2 regions of the Psychrobacter sp. R86515 genome follow, and region 2 is predicted to be linked to the other one. Evidence: predicted binding sites of a transcription regulator. Region 2 holds the regulator's gene; the other holds the start of a gene.
The links. Region 2 encodes PhoB, which activates phosphate uptake and scavenging genes when phosphate is short. Its sites were predicted from a motif close to TGTCATNAANCTGTCATAA; they were not measured.
Positions count from the first base shown of each region.

Region 1: a site for PhoB is predicted at 7,591-7,609, ahead of SJY28_RS00310 (porin). Genes of this name have one in related genera too.

Region 1 covers NZ_JAXHCC010000001.1:83,229-93,024, reverse strand. The annotation lists gene ppk1 (polyphosphate kinase 1) at 1-1,961, shown strand, start outside; gene SJY28_RS00340 (hypothetical protein) at 2,253-2,423, shown strand; gene SJY28_RS00335 (hypothetical protein) at 2,487-2,744, shown strand; gene SJY28_RS00330 (hypothetical protein) at 2,811-3,137, shown strand; gene SJY28_RS00325 (hypothetical protein) at 3,210-3,410, shown strand; gene SJY28_RS00320 (tRNA-(ms[2]io[6]A)-hydroxylase) at 3,590-4,216, opposite strand; gene SJY28_RS00315 (malate synthase G) at 4,939-7,137, shown strand; gene SJY28_RS00310 (porin) at 7,747-8,775, shown strand; gene SJY28_RS00305 (CTP synthase) at 8,968-9,796, shown strand, end outside.
Region 2 covers NZ_JAXHCC010000001.1:499,378-509,173, forward strand. The annotation lists gene SJY28_RS02075 (M23 family metallopeptidase) at 119-709, shown strand; gene phoR (phosphate regulon sensor histidine kinase PhoR) at 817-1,908, opposite strand; gene phoB (phosphate regulon transcriptional regulator PhoB) at 1,967-2,671, opposite strand; gene dtd (D-aminoacyl-tRNA deacylase) at 2,784-3,236, opposite strand; gene asd (archaetidylserine decarboxylase) at 3,511-4,347, shown strand; gene SJY28_RS02100 (HD family hydrolase) at 4,441-5,070, opposite strand; gene SJY28_RS02105 (isochorismatase family protein) at 5,312-5,887, opposite strand; gene fadA (acetyl-CoA C-acyltransferase FadA) at 6,173-7,345, opposite strand; gene fadB (fatty acid oxidation complex subunit alpha FadB) at 7,576-9,735, opposite strand.

The sequences.
Region 1 (9,796 bases), 420 kb from region 2:
TTTTTTCATCCAATCTTGATGAATTTTTTGAGATTCGGGTCGCTGGTATCATGCAAAAGCTCAATATCGGTGATGTATCGACCAGTGCTCATGGCATGCGCCCTAGCGAAGTGCTAAACGAGATATCTATTATCACTCATGCCGCAATCAGTGAGCAGTATCGTATTCTCAATGAGGATATCCTGCCAGCACTTGCGCTCGAAGATATTCGTTACTTGAAACGTGATGAGCTAAACGCTGAGCAGTCTGCATGGATGAAGCGTTATTTTACGGAGCAAGTCGTACCCGTATTGACGCCGATTAGCATTGATCCGGCGCATCCATTTCCGCGTCTGGTAAATAAAAGCTTAAACTTTATCGCTACATTAGAAGGCAAAGACGCCTTTGGACGTGATATCAACTTGGCGATTGTGCCTGCGCCGCGCAGTCTACCGCGTGTGATTCGTCTGCCAGATGAGCTAACTGGTGGTAAAGAGCATCATGTGATGCTATCCGCTATTATTCATGAGCATATCGGTGAGCTATTCCCTGGGATGAGTGTGACAGGCTGTCATCAATTTAGGCTGACACGTAATGCCGATTTAGACTTGGCTGATGATGTTGAAGACATTGCCAAAGCACTAGAAGGCGAGCTTGAAAACCGTCGCTTTGGTGATAAGGTGCGCCTTGAGGTCACAACCGATTGCCCAACACATATCAGTGAGTATCTGCTTAATGAGTTTGAGCTGCATGACAATCAGCTATACCGTGTCAATGGCCCAGTCAACCTAACGCGTTTGTTGTTTGATTTTAATATTCCTGCGCTGCGCTATCAGCCATTTACTCATGTCGTGCCAAAGGCATTTCGCCGAGAAATGGATAAGTCAGATAAATCGACCAGTATGTTCGCTGCCATGCGTAAAAGTGATGTGTTGGTTCATCATCCTTTTCATGCGTTCTCACCAATTATTAATTTGCTTTGGCAAGCAGCCAGCGATCCCAAAGTATTGGCGATTAAACAAACGCTATATCGCTCAGGCACCAATTCAGAAATTGTCAAAGCACTTGCCGCCGCTGCTCGTAATGGCAAAGAAGTTACGGCTGTTATCGAGCTGCGTGCGCGTTTTGATGAAGCGTCTAATATCGCAGTTGCCAACTATCTACAAGAGGCAGGCGCGGTCGTGGTCTACGGTATCGTCGGTTACAAGACCCATGCCAAGCTCATGCTAATCGTACGCCGCGAGGACGATCGAATCCGTCGTTATGTCCATTTAGGCACTGGTAACTATCATGCAGCCAATGCTAAGGTTTACACAGATTATGGCCTGTTTAGCGCTGATCCTGATATCTCAGAAGATGTTCACAAAATATTCCAAGAGCTAACCGGCATGGGTAAGCCAGCCAACCTCAAAAAACTATTACATGCACCCTTTACTTTGCATGAAAAACTGATGAACTTTATCGATGATGAAATCGCTCATGCCAAAGCGGGCAAACGTACCCATATTATCATCAAAGCCAATGCGCTCACTGAGCGCCGCCTCATTGATAAATTATATGATGCCTCGCAGGCAGGCGTTAAGATTGAATTAATTCTGCGTTCTATGTGTTGTTTACGTCCACAAGTAAAAGGACTCTCTGAAAATATTACAGTACGTTCTGTTATCGGACGGTTTTTGGAGCATACGCGCGTTTATTATTTCTATAACAATGGTGATGAGCGTCTATACTGCGGTAGTGCAGACTGGATGGATCGTAACCTGTTTCACCGTGTAGAAGTGGCATTCCCTATTGAGAACAAGAAACTGTTTAAGCAGATTTATCAGGATGGCTTAATTAATTACTTACAGGATAATACGCAAGCATGGACACTTGATGGCACTGGCGTTTGGCAGCAGCTACAGCCAGCAGTAGGCGAGGAGCCACACGTCGCACAAGAGCATTTATTAAAAACGATTAATCGTGTCGAGGAATCTAGCTAATCTGCAAAAGTACTTTTAGCTGATAATCAACTATTCAACTATCTATCTAGCCAAGCACTGGTAAATACTGGTGCTTGGTTTTTTTGTGCTTACCAATCGCAAAAGTTACAAACTGACTTGTAACCTCACAATTATTCACATATTGATACGGCAGTACACTGGTGCATTACCCAAGGTCATACCTATAATTAATATCAATTCTGACGCTACTTTATAAGTATTGGTTACTCATTTGAGCGTTGGTACAAGTTCAAAACAATTTAATAAAATCATAAGAATAGGAAATAAACCATGAGTACTACTAACGATGACAATTCAGATATAAAACAAGCTGCAGAACAGGTAAATGGTCAGGAAGTTGAGAAGAACTTAGCAGAGAACAAAAAAGTCGACGCCCCTGAGTCGTTAAGTGAAGAAGAGCAAACGCCTTTTATCGACGATGATTTACGTACTGATAAGTAATCTATAACATCGAACATCGACCTAGTGATTAATAATAACCAATAATAAAGCGAGGGATACGCCATGACTATGCAAGAACCAGTAGCAACAGACATAGAAGAAAAAGTAAACGTGGATGACCCTGCTGCTAATGAACTAGAAAACCTTAAAGATAGCTACGCAGGGCGCAAGCACAAGCCTGAAATTGATGGCCCTGAGCAAGACTCACAAGAGACTGACGAAGTTTATGCTGATCCACGTAAAGAAGAAGACCTTCCAGCTGGTGGAAAGAACGCAGCAGAACTAAGTGCCTACGACTTGAGCCAAAAAGGTAATGAGTAAAGGAATATAGGTAACAGTGGGCTAACCAAATCGACAAAATTATAAATATAAAAAGAGGATATGATAATGCAAGCCAAAGACTCAGCAATAGACAAGACAAAGGTACTAGGATCTGATGATCATAGTGCAATTGAAAAAAATACTACCGAGAACAAAGGAACTGATACTTTTGATGAGTCTGTTGTCGACTCAGAACACGTAAATGATAATGACAATCCAGCGCGCCAACCAGATCGTCGTGATCAAGAAGGTAGTACCGCATTCGATGACAATATCAATGAAGATACTGTCGGTAGTGCAGCACCCAAGAGTGAGGGTATTAATGATTTAAATCGTTATGCCAACATTGATAACGCACAAACCCGTATCTTAAATCCTGATGAAAAAGATTAGATAGGTTTAAATTTCGACAGATCTATAGCGTTTCTTGGGTTAGACGAGTAATTATCATAGTAGGGAGTATTAATGAATAACTCACATAACGAAAGCGTCAATAACGATCATAGCTTAAAAGATGCAGATGATAATAATGGTATTGTTCCTGATGATGCATTACAAAAGGCAAATCCAGCTGCAGCAGAAAAGGCTACGGAAGATCATGATCCGCATAATGTCGCTAAGAGTAACAAACAGTATGACAGTCCATTGATGGAAGATGATAAGTAAGATTTTAGTACATCAATAGCTATTAGTATTCGTACATAAATATGCATTTGTACATAGATAAAAAGGCACTGTGTTTGATACGAGTTATATACTCTTACCAAACACAGTGCCTTTTTTTGTTTCCTACATTTTTACTTTCTACATTATATAGGTAGACATGTTTAGGTAAGGCATGGGCTTTAAGCAGGTGTACCACTGTGAAAACGTAGCTCAGCATCTGGGCTACTGATTAATTCAGCTTCTACTTCTTTAAAGAACGCGACTCGCTCGTCTATATTCTCATCTGATAATGATTGAGCGAGTGCAAGATAATCTTCGAAATGACGGCTCTCTGACTTGAGCAGATAACGATAATACTTCGCTAAGCGTTCATCATCAATGACTTCGGCCAACGCTGCAAAACGCTCACAAGAGCGCGCCTCAATAAATGCCCCAATTATTAATACATCAACCATCGCTGCTGGCTCGTAAGTGCGTTTGTGCTTCAACATACCTTTGGCGTAGCGTCCAGCACCTAGATATTTCCACTCTTGACCGCGCTCATTCATGATACCCAGTACTTGCTCGTAGTGCAGCATCTCTTCTCGTATCAGCTGTGCGAGTTTACGTTGCAAGTCATACGAGAACTCATAACGAAATATCAAATTCATCGCAGTACCAGCGGCCTTTTTTTCGCAGTTAGCATGATCTTGAATGATCATAGGTAGGTTTTCAATCGCAGCATTTACCCAAGCTTGCGTGGTTCGAGCACCTAAAAAGTTATAAACAGGAGATAAGTCTACCTTTATAGGAGTACGCAAATGCATAATATCGACGCTATCTTCTTCAGGCAGCTTTTCTTCGATTAGATCTGTTTCGGCACTATTATTTACAGTTTGAGAGATATTTTCTTCGACAGAATTTTTCTCAATGCCCTTGTCATCTATAGTATTTGCTGTTGATTGTAATGTCGTGAGGTCTTGTTGATTGATAGTCATAGTCTAAGGAAGCTTTATTTGTGAATGGTGATATGAGTAATTATATCGTTAGTCTGACCTAGATACGATGCTAAATAACTGACAGTCATCAATAGGTGTTTATTAATAGATAACGGTTAAGCACAATTAAAGGTATTAATGATTACTTACTGTTTATATTAATTTTGCTGCATATCGTTCCTAGATGATGATTATAGCTCCTAGAGTAGGCCACTTATACATTATCATTATTAAACAGCCTAAGTATTTACTTAGTGAATGGTGTTTCCTTGTTAATTTTATTATTTGATAGTAGGATGAGATTTTGCTATTTAAGCATCTCGTCTTACTTTTATGATTCACTCTTAGTAAAGAGTAAACCTTATATCAATAGATTGCGTTTTACTAGAACATCAAATTTGTAGATATATCCTCGTAGAACAATTAGAGAATCAAAGATTCCACAACGAATGAGATATGAACGTTTAAAACCTCACAAGTTTAAAAAATCTTAAACAGTTACTGTCACAACTCAGTATTAGTACCCCTCACGAACAGATAAGGATAACAATATGAGCCAGTCTTCTAACACCAATCGTATTCAAGAAGGCAGTCTTGCCATCGATCAGCAGTTATATGACTTTATTGAAAACGAAGTACTACCAAAAGTCGGTGTGGATTCAGACGATTATTGGTCAGGTTTCGAAAAGGTTATTAAAGAATTTACCCCGCGCAATAAAGCGTTGCTTGCGACTCGTGACAAGATTCAAGCGCAGATTGACCAGTGGCACTTAGATAATCCTGCGAAAGATGGTGAAATTGACTATCCAGCTTATAAGACATTCCTACAAGAGATTGGTTATTTGCTACCTGAAGGCGAAGCGTTTACGGTTGATACCAAAAACGTCGATGACGAAATCGCACACATCGCAGGGCCGCAGCTAGTCGTACCAGTTCGTAACGCTCGTTATGCGCTTAATGCGACCAACGCACGATGGGGTAGTTTATACGATGCGTTGTATGGCACCGATGTTATCAGTAGTGACAATGGCCAAGAAGCGGGTGGTAGCTATAATCCTACTCGCGGCGCCGCTGTTGTCGCTTACGCTAAAGCGTTTTTAGATGAGCACTTCACACTAGCATCAGGTTCTTACAATGATGTGACTGGCTTTAAAGTAGTCGATGGCAAGCTTGAAGTCGTACAAGGTGATAGCAGTACCGAGCTAAAAGATACGGCTAAGTTTGTCGGCTTTGTCGGTGACGCTGAAGCTCCTACAGGTGTACTGTTGAAGAACAACGGCTTGCATGCTGAGATTCAAATCGATAGTAGTCATCCAGTTGGTAAAGACGATCCAGCAAATATCAAGGATGTACTGCTTGAGTCGGCCATGACAGCTATTCAGGATTGTGAAGACTCAGTCGCTGCGGTAGATGCAGAAGAAAAAGTCGAAGTCTATCGTAATTGGCTTGGCTTAATGAACAGCGACCTACAAGAAACCTTTGAAAAAGGCGGCAAAACGCGTACACGTAAGCAAAACCCAGATCGTGAATATAACACGCCAGATGGTGGCAAGCTGATCTTACCAGGTCGTTCGCTATTATTGATTCGTAACGTCGGTCACTTGATGCAGAACCCTGCCATCTTAGTCGATTTGGGCGAGGGCCAAGAGCAGATATTTGAAGGCTTAATGGATGGCTTAATCACGCCACTATTATCACTTAATGATATTAAAGGCAAAAACGAGCTATCAAACTCACGTCAAGGTTCAATGTATATCGTGAAACCAAAAATGCATGGCCCTGAAGAAGTTAAAATGGCCAATGACTTATTTAATGCGTCAGAAGACCTGTTAGGTCTAGAGCGCAATACGCTCAAAATCGGCATCATGGATGAAGAGCGCCGTATGACGGTCAACTTAAAAGAAGCAATCCGCCAAGCCAAAGAGCGCGTTATATTCATTAATACGGGTTTCTTAGACCGTACTGGTGATGAGATGCATACCAGCATGAATGCAGGTCCATTTGTACCAAAAGGCGAGATGAAGTCGCAAGCATGGCAGCCTGCTTACGAGCAGTGGAACGTTGATATCGGTCTAGAGACAGGCCTACAAGGTCGTGCGCAAATCGGTAAGGGTATGTGGGCCAAGCCTGATGAAATGAAAGAGATGATGGATACTAAAGCCGCTCATCCTAAGTCTGGTGCTAGCACTGCGTGGGTACCATCACCAACGGGCGCTACCTTGCATAGCATACACTATCATCAAGTAAGCGTAGCTGATGTACAAGACACGCTAAAATCACGCGAGCGTGCTAGCTTGGATGACATCTTGACCATTCCATTAGCAAAAAATACCGACTGGACTGATGAAGAGAAGCAGCAAGAGCTTGAAAACAATGCTCAAGGTATCTTGGGTTATGTCGTACGCTGGGTAAATCAAGGCGTGGGTTGCTCCAAGGTACCTGATATCAATGATGTCGGTCTCATGGAAGATCGTGCTACTTTGCGTATCTCAAGCCAACATATTGCTAACTGGTTGCATCATGGCGTGGTGAGTGAGCAGCAAGTGATGGATACGATGAAACGCATGGCCAAGGTCGTCGATGAGCAGAATGCAGGCGATGATGACTATCAATCAATGGCAGATAACTTGGATAGCTCTTATGCATTTAAAGCGGCTTGCGATTTAGTCTTCAAAGGACGCGCACAGCCTAGTGGTTATACTGAACCATTGTTGCATCAAGCACGTTTGGATCTTAAAGCAAACGCTTAGAACAATAGACTAAATATGACAGGTATTTGAGCATACTTGATGAGCAAGTATGCCAGTCAGTCTTGCTCATTTGTAACTGATAAATTTGCTCAAATAGATTATTAACTTCTTAATTAGCGCTATTTATTTTTAGTAAATAGCGCTTTATTTTGGACTATTTTTCGATGTTTATTATAAAAATTTAAGAATATTAGTAATCATATTAACCAATATTATTCGTATCTAATTGAGTAAGCGGAAGTTTTTTAACAATCGTTCAAATAAAATGAAGGGTCTGTTATTTGATAATAGATGTATCGAAAAGGCAAAAAAATATGTTGCAAATTATGTCAAAGTTGTTATGCTTGTACTCGAAGTATGAGTTTGGTAACGGATGTTACGCAATGGAAGGATAAAAACTAAAGATTACATGGCAGTTACTTTTTTAATCCCAGTTATGTAAATCATGGTTTTTTTCATCTTACTGTAATAGAACTTCGCCACACTTGTTTCTGACTAATCTCGGTAGCCAGTTACACATTATATCTTTGAGGATTTGTGACGATACCATTATGGGCGCCAGCTAATAATAGCTTGCTCATTACTACAATTGTAAAGTGGAGATACCCCATGAAAAAACTACTTTTAGCTACAGCAATCGCAGCCCTATCTGTATCTGCAGCCAATGCAGCACCAACTCTATACGGGAAAGCTTTCTTAGCGGCTGACTATGAAAATGCTGAATTTGATGGCCCTGCTGGCAACATGTATGACGAAGATACAGTACAGATTAACTCTCATGCTTCACGTATCGGCCTTAAAGGTTCTGAAGCCATGACTGCTAATACTGATGTTATCTATCGTTTAGAGTACGGTACAAGCATCGATGGTGATAACGCTACTTTCAGTAACCGTGATACGTATCTTGGTGTTGTAAACAAGCAGTTCGGTGAGTTCCGTGTTGGTAAAAACCAATCAAGCCTAGCTCGTATTGACAACGTTGTTGTTAACCAAGGTTACTGGGATAACCTAGGCCAAACTCAAAATGAAAGTGAAGTTGTTAGTGCTTTGAACATGGCGGATAGTAACCGTATCAACAGTTCAGTTATTTGGACTGCACCAAAATACAATGGCCTACCATTACAACTGTCTGCAATGTATAGCTCTGATGATGCAAACGGTAATGACAATGCAGGCTTCGGTGTAGCAATGTTGTTTGACCAAGGTACTGGTTTTACTGCTGGTATTGCTTACGATAAAGACCAAAACATCGATGGTGATATCATCCGTGGTACAGCAACTGTTGATCTAGGTAAATACATGGCCGCTCCTGTCACTCTAGGTGCGCTATACCAAGTAGGTGATTATGATTACGGTACTAAAGATGAAAAAGGTCTAGTTGTTAGCGCTCAGATGGGTCTAAATAACTTTGCTTATCCAGCAGCTGTATATGCACAGTACAACAAAACTGACAACTTAGATGGTCTTGATAATGCTGATTCAGACCAAATCGTTGTTGGTGGTAAATACATGTATAAGGATAACATCATTGCTCATGCCTATGCTGGCGTAAACAATGCTGATAACGTTCCATACATGAGTACTAGAGGTGATGCAGACGTAGTCGTAGTTGGTACTGGTCTAGAATACTTATTCTAGTAACAACTAGAATTTGTTTTTAAAAAAACTCATCCTTCGGGGTGAGTTTTTTGTTGTGCAGCGTTTTAATAATAGAAAAATGTTTGCTACCAACACGAAAATATAAGAGTTTCAGACAGTTTGCATTTTTGCCCTATATTTTATGGCGTATTTTTAGTAAAATCCTTCTTTACCAATTACCGACAGAGTACTATGACCAAGTTTATATTCGTGACCGGTGGGGTAGTGTCCTCACTAGGAAAAGGTATCACCGCAGCTTCTCTTGCAGCGGTCTTAGAAGCACGTGGCGTGACTGTCACGATGACCAAAATGGATCCGTATATTAACGTCGATCCAGGTACAATGAGCCCGTTTCAGCATGGTGAAGTATTCGTCACTGAAGATGGCGCAGAGACCGATTTAGATTTGGGTTATTACGAGCGCTTCTTGCGTCACTCAAAAATGAGTAAGAGTAATAATTTTACCAGTGGCCGTATTTATCAGAATGTATTGAATAAAGAACGCCGTGGTGAGTATCTAGGCGGTACTGTACAGGTTATTCCGCATATTACTGATGAAATCAAAAACAAAATCCTTGCCAGTGGCGAAGGGTATGATATCGCTATTATCGAAATTGGCGGTACGGTTGGTGATATCGAATCACTTCCTTTTATGGAAGCCGTACGTCAGATGCAGGTAGAGCTTGGCCGTAATAGAGCCATGCTAATGCATCTTACTTTAGTACCGTATATTGCTAGTGCTGGTGAGACCAAAACTAAGCCAACGCAGCATTCCGTAAAAGAGCTGCGCTCTATTGGTCTACAGCCTGATATCCTAATTTGCCGCTCTGATCATCATATTTCACAAGACAACCGTCGTAAGATTGCGCTATTTACCAACGTTGAAGAGCGTGCAGTCATTATGTGTGAAGATGCACAGAGTATCTATCAGATACCGCGTACATTGCACGAGCAGGATCTTGATGATCTAATTTGTGAGCGTTTCGGTCTTGATGTGCCTGAAGCTGATTTGAGCGATTGGG
Region 2 (9,796 bases):
CTTAACCATAAGAATATCTATGGGGGTAAAAACGATAGATAACAATGCGATACATACGTTATCAGACGAAGCTTTTATAATAAAATCTCAAATGACATCAAATATATATGAGACATCAATGCTAGCAGATGGAAACAACCAGCCTCCCAGACCTTCTTTTTTCAGTCGTTTACTAAGCCTATTGATTAAGGCTACCGTATTGCTAGCACTATTATTTGTCTTCGATAAGCTACTACCTAGTATTAGCCAACAAACGCAGTCATTTGTGGTTGCCAAATGGCAGCAATTGAGTCTATTGCAACAAGAGCTACCGACAGAAAACAGCTTGCCCAGTCCACTACCAGAACGAAACCTGACAGACACTTGGGGCGCGGCACGTAGTCAAGGCCGCTCCCACGAAGGCATCGATATCTTTGCGCCGCGTAATACTCCCGTGCAGTCAACCACACAAGGCGTGGTAAGCAAGGTTGGTGAAAACACATTGGGTGGGCGCGTAGTCGTAGTGGTAGGGCCTGGTGGCGCAGGACATTACTACGCTCATCTAGAGGACTATGCTGACATCTCTCCCAATGACTGGGTCAATCAGGGCGACGTGATAGGTTATGTGGGTGATAGCGGTAATGCAAAAGGGACACCGACACATGTACATTATGGTATCTATATTGATGGCAGTGCGGTCAACCCTTATCCGCTTTTGCAAAAGGATTAACGAATATAGAAAAGTATGTCGTTATCCTAATTTGAAATAGCACTGAGCTGATATTAGTTAAAAAACGGAAGCCGAAAAACTGTCGTTAATACAGACCCTCAATCATATTAATTGGCTGTGACGGATCTGACGTAGTTTGAGGGGAATACCACACTAAATGTCGACCCTTCCCCTTCTACTGAATCGATTTGCAATTGTGCTTCGTGCTGGTGTAATACGTGCTTTACAATCGCTAGTCCCAATCCCGTACCACCTGTCGCACGGCTACGACCTTTGTCGATACGATAGAAACGTTCTGTCAAACGGGCGATATGCTCTGACGCAATACCGATCCCATCATCTTCGACAGCGAAACGGCAGCCATCAGACGTCCTTGTCCAACTGATAGTGATATTGCCACCCTTTGGCGTATATTTGATCGCATTGATTACCAAATTAGATAGCGCACTATTCAAGTACATCTCTGACCCGTATAGCCCATCATACGTATCTATATGCAAATGAATGATGTGTTTGTATGCTTGGTTGTAGGCCTGTGCATCGTCGTAGATATTGGTTAGTAGCTTAGTCATATCTATGTAATGCAGCTCATGTGACTCTTCGATTTCAATCTTAGACAATAGTAGCAAGTCGTTCACGATTCTGTTCATACGGGCAGTTTGCTGCGTCATCAGCTCAAAACCGCGACGCCATTGCGGCGGCATATCTGGCTGATCAGAGAAATTCTCTAGATAGCCCATCATTACCGTCAATGGTGTTCTAAGCTCATGCGAGACATTCGCCACAAAATCCTGACGCATTTGCTCTAAGTGCCGCAGGCGGGTCACGTCATATACAAACAGCAATTTTTCATCACCGAAAGGGGTCAGTTCGCACTTTAAGTAGCGACTAGGATCTCGCCATGATTCTATATGGACGCCATCGTTAGGTACCGTCGTACCTTCATAATACTGGCGGAACTCAGGTACAGTGATAAAGTCGAAAATGTTCTGACCTTTATCTTCTGGCTGTAGCAGCAATAAGTCTTGTGCTGCCTGATTCCACCATTCTAGACCGTCATTATTATTGAGCAAAATCACTGCATCGCGCAGGGCTCGTAGTGCACTGCCGATTTTTTTGAGTTGCTCTGCTGTACTTTGAGTAGATATTTGCTCTAGTAGAGCTGATTGCTCACTTTGTGTTGGCACTATCTTGTCCATTTTTTATCCTTACCACTATCCGCGGCCTTTATATTGCTGCGGCATTATATGTACAAGATTAACTTGGCTCAATCAGGCTAGAAAATCGGTAGCCTGTTCCACGTACCGTCTGTATCAATGTATCACAGTCATAAGGTCGCAGTAATTTACGTAGACGTTTGATATGCACATCGATGGTTCGGTCTTCGATATATACATTGCCGCCCCATACCTGATCGAGCAGTTGCGTTCGTGTGTAGGCGCGCTCAGGGTGACTCATAAAAAATGCCAATAGACGATATTCTGTGGGCCCAACATCAACGATTTTACCTGCAGCTGTCACGCGCTGACTCTTGGTATCTAAACTTAACTGTCCAATTTCGATAGGTTTGTCGCTGCTCATCGCGCTACTGCGGCGTAGTACGGCTTTGATTCTAGAAATCAGTTCACGAGTCGAAAAAGGCTTGGTCATATAATCATCTGCACCTGCATCAAGACCATGCACCTTACTGTCTTCTTCACTTTTTGCTGTTAGCATAATGACTGGTATTTCAGAGAGCAGCTCATCGTTTTTGAGCATACGACAAAAATCCACACCGCTCTTGTCACCCGGCAACATCCAGTCTAACAGTATCAGTGACGGTCTATGATCGACCACTTGCTGATGCGCCTCTGACACATCTGCCGCTTGCAAGCTATCAAACCCAGCCATCTCTAGCGTCATGACAACCATTTCACGAATCGCAGGCTCATCTTCAACAATCAAAATTTGTTCATTATACATAGGACATTCTCGGTGTTAGAGGACAAAATCTAGCATGTAAAAAGGCAATATATACTCACCAGTCTCTACCTATTAAACGGATTAATTATGACAGCTTGATGACACTCTAAAATCAGATTTTTAGTAAAAAATTGAGCGGCCCATCATTGACGCTCGACACTTGCATATCAGCACCAAACTGACCAGTTGCCACGTTCAGATGCTTAGTTTTGGCATAATCGACCAGTTGTTCAAATAACACTTGCGCCGCAGCAGGTACCATCGCACCACCAAAGTCTGGTCGGCGACCTTTGTCTGTTTTTGCCATCAAGGTAAATTGCGAGACCAATAATAGCCCGCCACCGACCTGCTGAACGTTTTTATCCAGTTTACCAAATTTGACAGGATCATCGTCATTTTCAAAAATGCGATAGGTTAGTATTTTGTCAATCATACGCTGGGCAGCGGCGAAATCGTCTTCATGCCCTAAGCCAATATATGCCAATACCCCATGTTCAATCTCGCCAATACACTGCTGGTCGACGACCACACTAGCGTGCTTCACCCGTTGTATGAGTGCTTTCATTTACTAATTCCTTAACAGATTATGGCCATACAATAATATGCTGTCCATGATAAAATACCGTCATTAACTTAACTATTATTAGGGCGTGTTTGATATTCACAAATAGGTACTGCGGATCGCTAAAACTGTTCCAGACAAGGCGTAAAACGACGATAATGCTCATGCCTTATCTAGATTTACAACGTAGTATGGCGCAATTTTAGCCACTGTCAGTGCCCTGGTCGAATTTCCAACACGCCCCTATTACATTACACCTTATTTTGGTAGCCTTATTATGAATGTATTTACCACCTTACAACAGCTTGTGCCGCAGCAAAAGCTCAGTAAAGTCGCTGGACGTTTGGCCGCCAGTCGCCACCCTTATGTCAAACGCACTTTTATTCGTAGCTTTGCCAAAGCTTATAATATCAGCTTAGACGAGTACGAACGCCAAAGCCTTAACGCTTATGAAAGTTTTAATGACTTTTTTACCCGTGAGTTAAAAGAAGACGCTCGTACTATCGACGCCACTGCAAACGGTATCGTGAGTCCTGCGGACGGTATTATCTCTCAGCTAGGACAAATCGAAGACCATAAACTATTACAGGCAAAAGGTCGTCACTATGATGTCGGCCAACTACTTGCTGATAGTGAAGATGGCAGTTATTTCGCTGATGGCAGTTTTGCGACTATCTACTTAGCACCTAGCAACTATCACCGTGTGCATATGCCATTTACTGGCACATTGACCAAGACTCGCTATGTGCCTGGCACCCTATTTTCGGTCAACAACACTACGGCGGCTAACGTGCCAGACTTGTTTGCACGTAATGAGCGTCTGGTTTGTATGTTTGATACCAAGTATGGCAAAGCCGCTGTTGTGATGGTTGGTGCTATGATCGTCGCTGGTATTGAAACTGTCGCCACTGGCAAAATTGCTCGTACTGACGACATATTCGAGTCCGATCATGACATGCAGTTTGCAGTAGGCGAAGAGCTTGGACGCTTTTATTTGGGCTCAACGGCTATCGTAGTATTACCAAAAGCAGCAAAGGCTGACTGGCTAGATGGTATGCAAGCCAACAGCGTCGTGCAAATGGGTCAATTGCTAGGAATGGCAAACGCTCAATAACACGCCTGTATAAAAGTACTGAAAATATCAGCCCAGTTAAGCGTAAATCATAGTGCTTGATTGGGCTTTTTTATTCCTGCTACTTATGTAGATTTATGCGTCAATCAGCCAACCTTGCTGAGTTGCGTATGCAATATTATGTGAGAGCCAATCATGAATAGGAGGAAAGCTGTCTTTGATAAATGCATGCGCACCTGCCACCTGCGAGCGCATAACGCCAAGCTCAATCCACGTTTTACCGTTGGTATTTAGATTGAGCAAAAACGGCAATAAACGGTCGACCACTCTGAGTAACTGACTTTCTTTGCTACTTCCTGTTTCCTGCGCTTCCCAAACCTCGCTTAAATCACTAATGCCATTGCCTCGCTCACGTTGCAATCTGGCAATGCCGGCACGCTCTTCGACGTGTGCATCAGTACGGGTATCGGCATACAAAAAAGTATCGCCCGCATCAATCTCACCCAAATCATGAACCAATGCCATCTTCAGCAATTTTTCATGATTGACATCTAGCGCAAATAATTCAGCAATCGACCAACAGGCCATCGCTAAATGCCAAGAATGTTCGGCAGAGTTTTCTTTGCGAGTGGTCTGTGTCACATAGCTGCGGCGATTCACGCGTTTGAGCGCATCTAACTCCAATAAGAAATGAGTGACATCGTCGATGTTGATATGTGGAGTTGATTCGGAATGAGTGAGTGATATAGAGCTGGCTTGCGACATTATTTTTTCTCTGGTTTTCTCTAGTAATTGGTTTTTTAATGCTTATGAGTTCTAGCAATTTTAAGTTTCATTACTCAAGGTATTATAGTTAGTTTGATAGCTAGCAATGGTTAAAAGGCTATTACCGTTGTCAAAAAAATAGCGCTTATTTTACCAAGCGCTATCTATTATAAATTAGAAAATAAACGGTTAAATTGAATCCCCATTTATCCAAGTCTTTAAGCACCTAGATATTAGCCACCTACTTGATCAAATTAATAATGGTTTTAAACGCAGGATCTTCGCTGCTACGGCATAGTTCAAACAAGATTGATTCGACAGTACTGATCACCCCACCTGCACGGCGAATACGGCGAATTGCTTGCTTTTTGTCATAAGGAAAACGAGAACCCACTGCATCCCCAATAATGACAGGCTGCATACCATTATCCAATAAATCTAGTGCCGTTTGAATAATACAGACATGTGCCTCAGCACCAAAAAGCAACACGGTACTACGGTTCTGCTGCGCTAGATGGTGCCATGAATCATTGTTATCGCAGGCACTAAAGGTAACCTTTTCAAAGCTCTTGGCATTGTCTCCTTCGAGTACATCGCGCAGCTCTGGTAAGGTATCGCCCAATCCTTTTTTATATTGTTCATTGAGCATGATTGGAATATTGAGCGCTTGCAGCCCTTTAATCAAGGTAACGGTTTTTTTGACAATATTTTCGTGATCGTAGATATGCGGCGTTAAGCGCTCTTGCACATCGACAATCATTGCTTGGGTATTCTCACGAGCGATTCGATAGGTGCGATCATTAATCATAGTAGACATAGTACACTCCTTGTACGGCTGACAGTTGCAACTAAAAACTATTTTAGAATTATCATAAACAGTGCCATGGTTCATCTTTCTCTTATTTAGTCATAGTTTCATGAATGCGTCAATGGAGATAATTTTTAATCGCCGTAATACTCTATTTTTCGACTCCGTGATTTATTAGCTTACCAAACATTAATTTGATCCATAAAAAAACCTCCAGCCGTTATGACTAGAGGTTCTTCGTTAGCGAGTAGCTACTTATTGAATGTTCAAATAATCTTGTTTATATAAATAAGATTAAACACGCTCAATAATAGTAGCGATACCTTGGCCAAGACCAATACACATTGTCGCTAGACCGATTTCAGTATCTGACTGCTCCATCGCGTTTAGCAATGTCACTGTGATACGAGCACCTGAACATCCTAGTGGATGACCTAGAGCAATGGCACCACCGTTGATGTTAACGATGTCTTGCTTGTCAGATAGGTTCAGACCTTTCAATACTGATAGACCTTGAGCAGCAAATGCTTCGTTTAGCTCGATGGTTTGCATATCATCGATGCTCATGCCAGCACGCTTCAATGCTTTTTGGGTAGCAGGTACAGGACCATAACCCATGATAGCGGCATCACAACCAGCCACAGCCATACTACGAATACGAGCACGTGGCTTTAGACCTAGATCTTTGGCTTTTTGTGCGCTCATTACTAGCATTGCTGACGCACCGTCAGATAATGCAGATGACGTTGCCGCTGTTACTGTACCGCCTTTTGGATCAAACGCTGGACGTAGCTTTTGCATTTGCTCCATCGTTGCATCTGGACGAATCACTTCATCAACCGTACATAGTTGCAGACGACCAGCAGCATCATGACCTTCGATACCGATGATTTCATTGTCAAAACGACCTTCAGTGGTTGCAGCCCATGCGCGGCGATGTGACTCAAGACCAAACGCGTCTTGCTCTTCACGCGTGATATTGTTCATACGACCTAACATTTCAGCAGTCAAGCCCATCATGTTTGACGCTTTTGCATAATGCTTAGAAGCAGCAGGGTTCAAATCAACACCGTGCATCATGCCGACGTGACCCATATGCTCAACACCACCGATGATGAATACATCACCTTGGTTGGTCATGATTTGTGCAGCGGCAGTATGTAGTGCCTGCATAGAAGAACCACACAAACGGTTAACTGTTTGGCCACCAGCAGTCTTTGGGATACCAGCTAGCAAACCGATGTTACGACCGATGTTCAAGCCTTGCTCTAGCGTCTGGTTGACACAACCCCAGATAATGTCTTCGATATCATTGGTATCAAAGTCATTACGTTCTACTAGCGCACGTACTAGTTCCGCTGACATGCTGTCAGCACGTACATGACGGAACATACCGTTTTTGGTTTTGCCCATTGCCGAGCGTACGCCATCTACGATGACCACATCTTTTGGACTTAAAGTTGTCATACCATATTCCTTTTCAATTTTTATTGTCAGTGTAGTCAGCCCAATTTACGACTATTACCTTGTTAACCCCGCTCAAAGTACAATAGGTACATTTGCGCTTGATTTACTCGTACTAGCATTAAACTGAACCAACTATAATCGTACGTTCGCTATTGGAGACGATTCATGTCTCAATTGCTTTCATGCAAAATAGCAAACGTACTGCACTTCATCCTAGTAATGACTGACTATTACGCTGTTGCGTAAAAAGTCTCGCCTGCGGCTGCCATGTCGCGAATCTTTTGTGGCGCTTCATAAGCTTTGCCAAGATGTGCGTATTTTTCACATAATGCCAAGTAGTTATCTAGACCCATTTGGTCGACATAACGGCATGGGCCACCACGGAATGGAGGGAAACCTACGCCCATGATCATCGCCATGTCGGCCTCGCTTGGTGTGCTTACGATGTTATCTTCTAGGCAGCGAACGGTTTCGTTGCAGAAGGCAATCATAGTGCGATCAATGATTGCTTGATCGTCAAACGTTTGCTTTTCGCTGTCAGTCGTGGCTTTTAGCAACTCGTAAGTGGCTTCATCAGCGACTTTCTTTGGCTTGCCGCGCTTGTCCATTTCGTATTTATAGAAACCGATACCGTTTTTCTGACCTAGACGCTCATTGTCATATAGATGCTGGATAGCACCTTTATAATCAGGCTTCATGCGATCAGGGAAACCATCAGCCATCACTGCTGCGCCATGTACACCTGTATCTAGACCGACCACGTCGATTAGGTATGCAGGGCCCATTGGCCAGCCGAATTTTTCCATAACTTTATCGACATGAGCAAAGTCAGCACCTTGCTTCAGTAGCAAGTCAAACGCGCCAAAGTATGGGAACAATACACGGTTTACCAAGAAACCTGGGCAGTCGTTAACGACTACTGGCACTTTACCCATTTTAGAAGCGAGGGCAACCGTAGTCGCGATGGCTTCTTCAGATGATTTCTCACCGCGGATAACTTCTACCAATGGCATACGGTGTACTGGGTTAAAGAAATGCATACCGACAAAGTTTTCTGGACGCTCAAGCGCTTCTGCTAGGAACGTAATAGAGATAGTTGACGTGTTTGATGCTAGGATACAGTCGTCTTTTACTAGACCTTCTACTTCTTTAAGTACCGCACGCTTCACGTTTGGATTTTCTACGACGGCTTCGATAACGATATCAGTCTCAGCAAAGTCACCGTAGTTCAAAGTAGGACGGATACGGCTTAACGTTTCACCCATTTTTGCTGGGGTCATCTTGCCGCGTTCTACCATTTTGCCAAGCAGTTTACTTGCTTCGCCCATACCAAGGTCTAATTGCTCAGACTTGATATCTTTCATGATGATTGGCAAGCCTTTGCTGGCTGCTTGATAAGCAATACCGCCACCCATGATACCAGCGCCTAGTACAGCGGCTTCGCTGATGTCATGTGCTTGCTTGCTGTGTTTTTTGGCCAGTTTTTTGACTAGCTGATCGTTTAAGAATAGACCAACCAAGCTCTCTGCTTGTGGCGTCTTAGCCGCTTTCGCAAAACCAGCAGCTTCTACTTCGATTGCCTTGTCACGTGATAAATTAACGTGCTTTTCAATCGTTTCGATAGCGATTGCTGGCGCTGGGTATTGCTTAGGATTGGCTTTAGCGAAAATAGCACCTTTGGCACTGTTAAACGCCATTGCTTGCTCAAGCTGGTTTAGCTTAACTGGAGCCAGTTTTTCTTCACGTTTTGCTTTCCAATCAAGCTCACCTGAGATACATTTTTTGACTAGATCAATTGCTGCATCTTGCAAGTCATCAGCAGGTACAGTCGCGTCAACCAAGCCTAGCTTCAATGCTGCCAATGCTTTCTTTGGGCTACCAGTCGCGATCAGCTCAAGTGCGTTATCGATACCGATAATACGCGTACTACGAACTGTACCGCCAAAACCTGGGAAGATACCTAGCTGAGTTTCTGGCAGACCGATGATCGCTTTGTCACTCATGACACGGTATTCACAAACCAAAGTCATTTCACAACCGCCGCCCATTGCCGCGCCATTGATAGCCGCAACTTTAGGGAATGGTAGGTCTTCAAAACGATTGAACGCGTCATTAACATGAACGACCCAATCTTTGATCTCGCTTTCTGATTTTTTGAAAGAACCGACGAATTCTGTGATATCAGCACCAGCGATAAACACGCCTTTGGCTGAAGTAACGATAAGACCTTTTACGTTGTCGGCTTTTTCTAACGCACTAACTGCTTCACCAAACTGCTTGTTGGTTTCGGCATCAAATTTGTTCACGCTCTCATTTTCGGCGTTGTACTGCATGTTGGCGATGCCATCCTCTAGCATTGTCACCGTGATGCGATTTCCTTGGTATACCATTTGAAACTCCTTTCTATATAACGAAAGCTACGTTTTGAATTAAAATAAATAGCCAGTTACT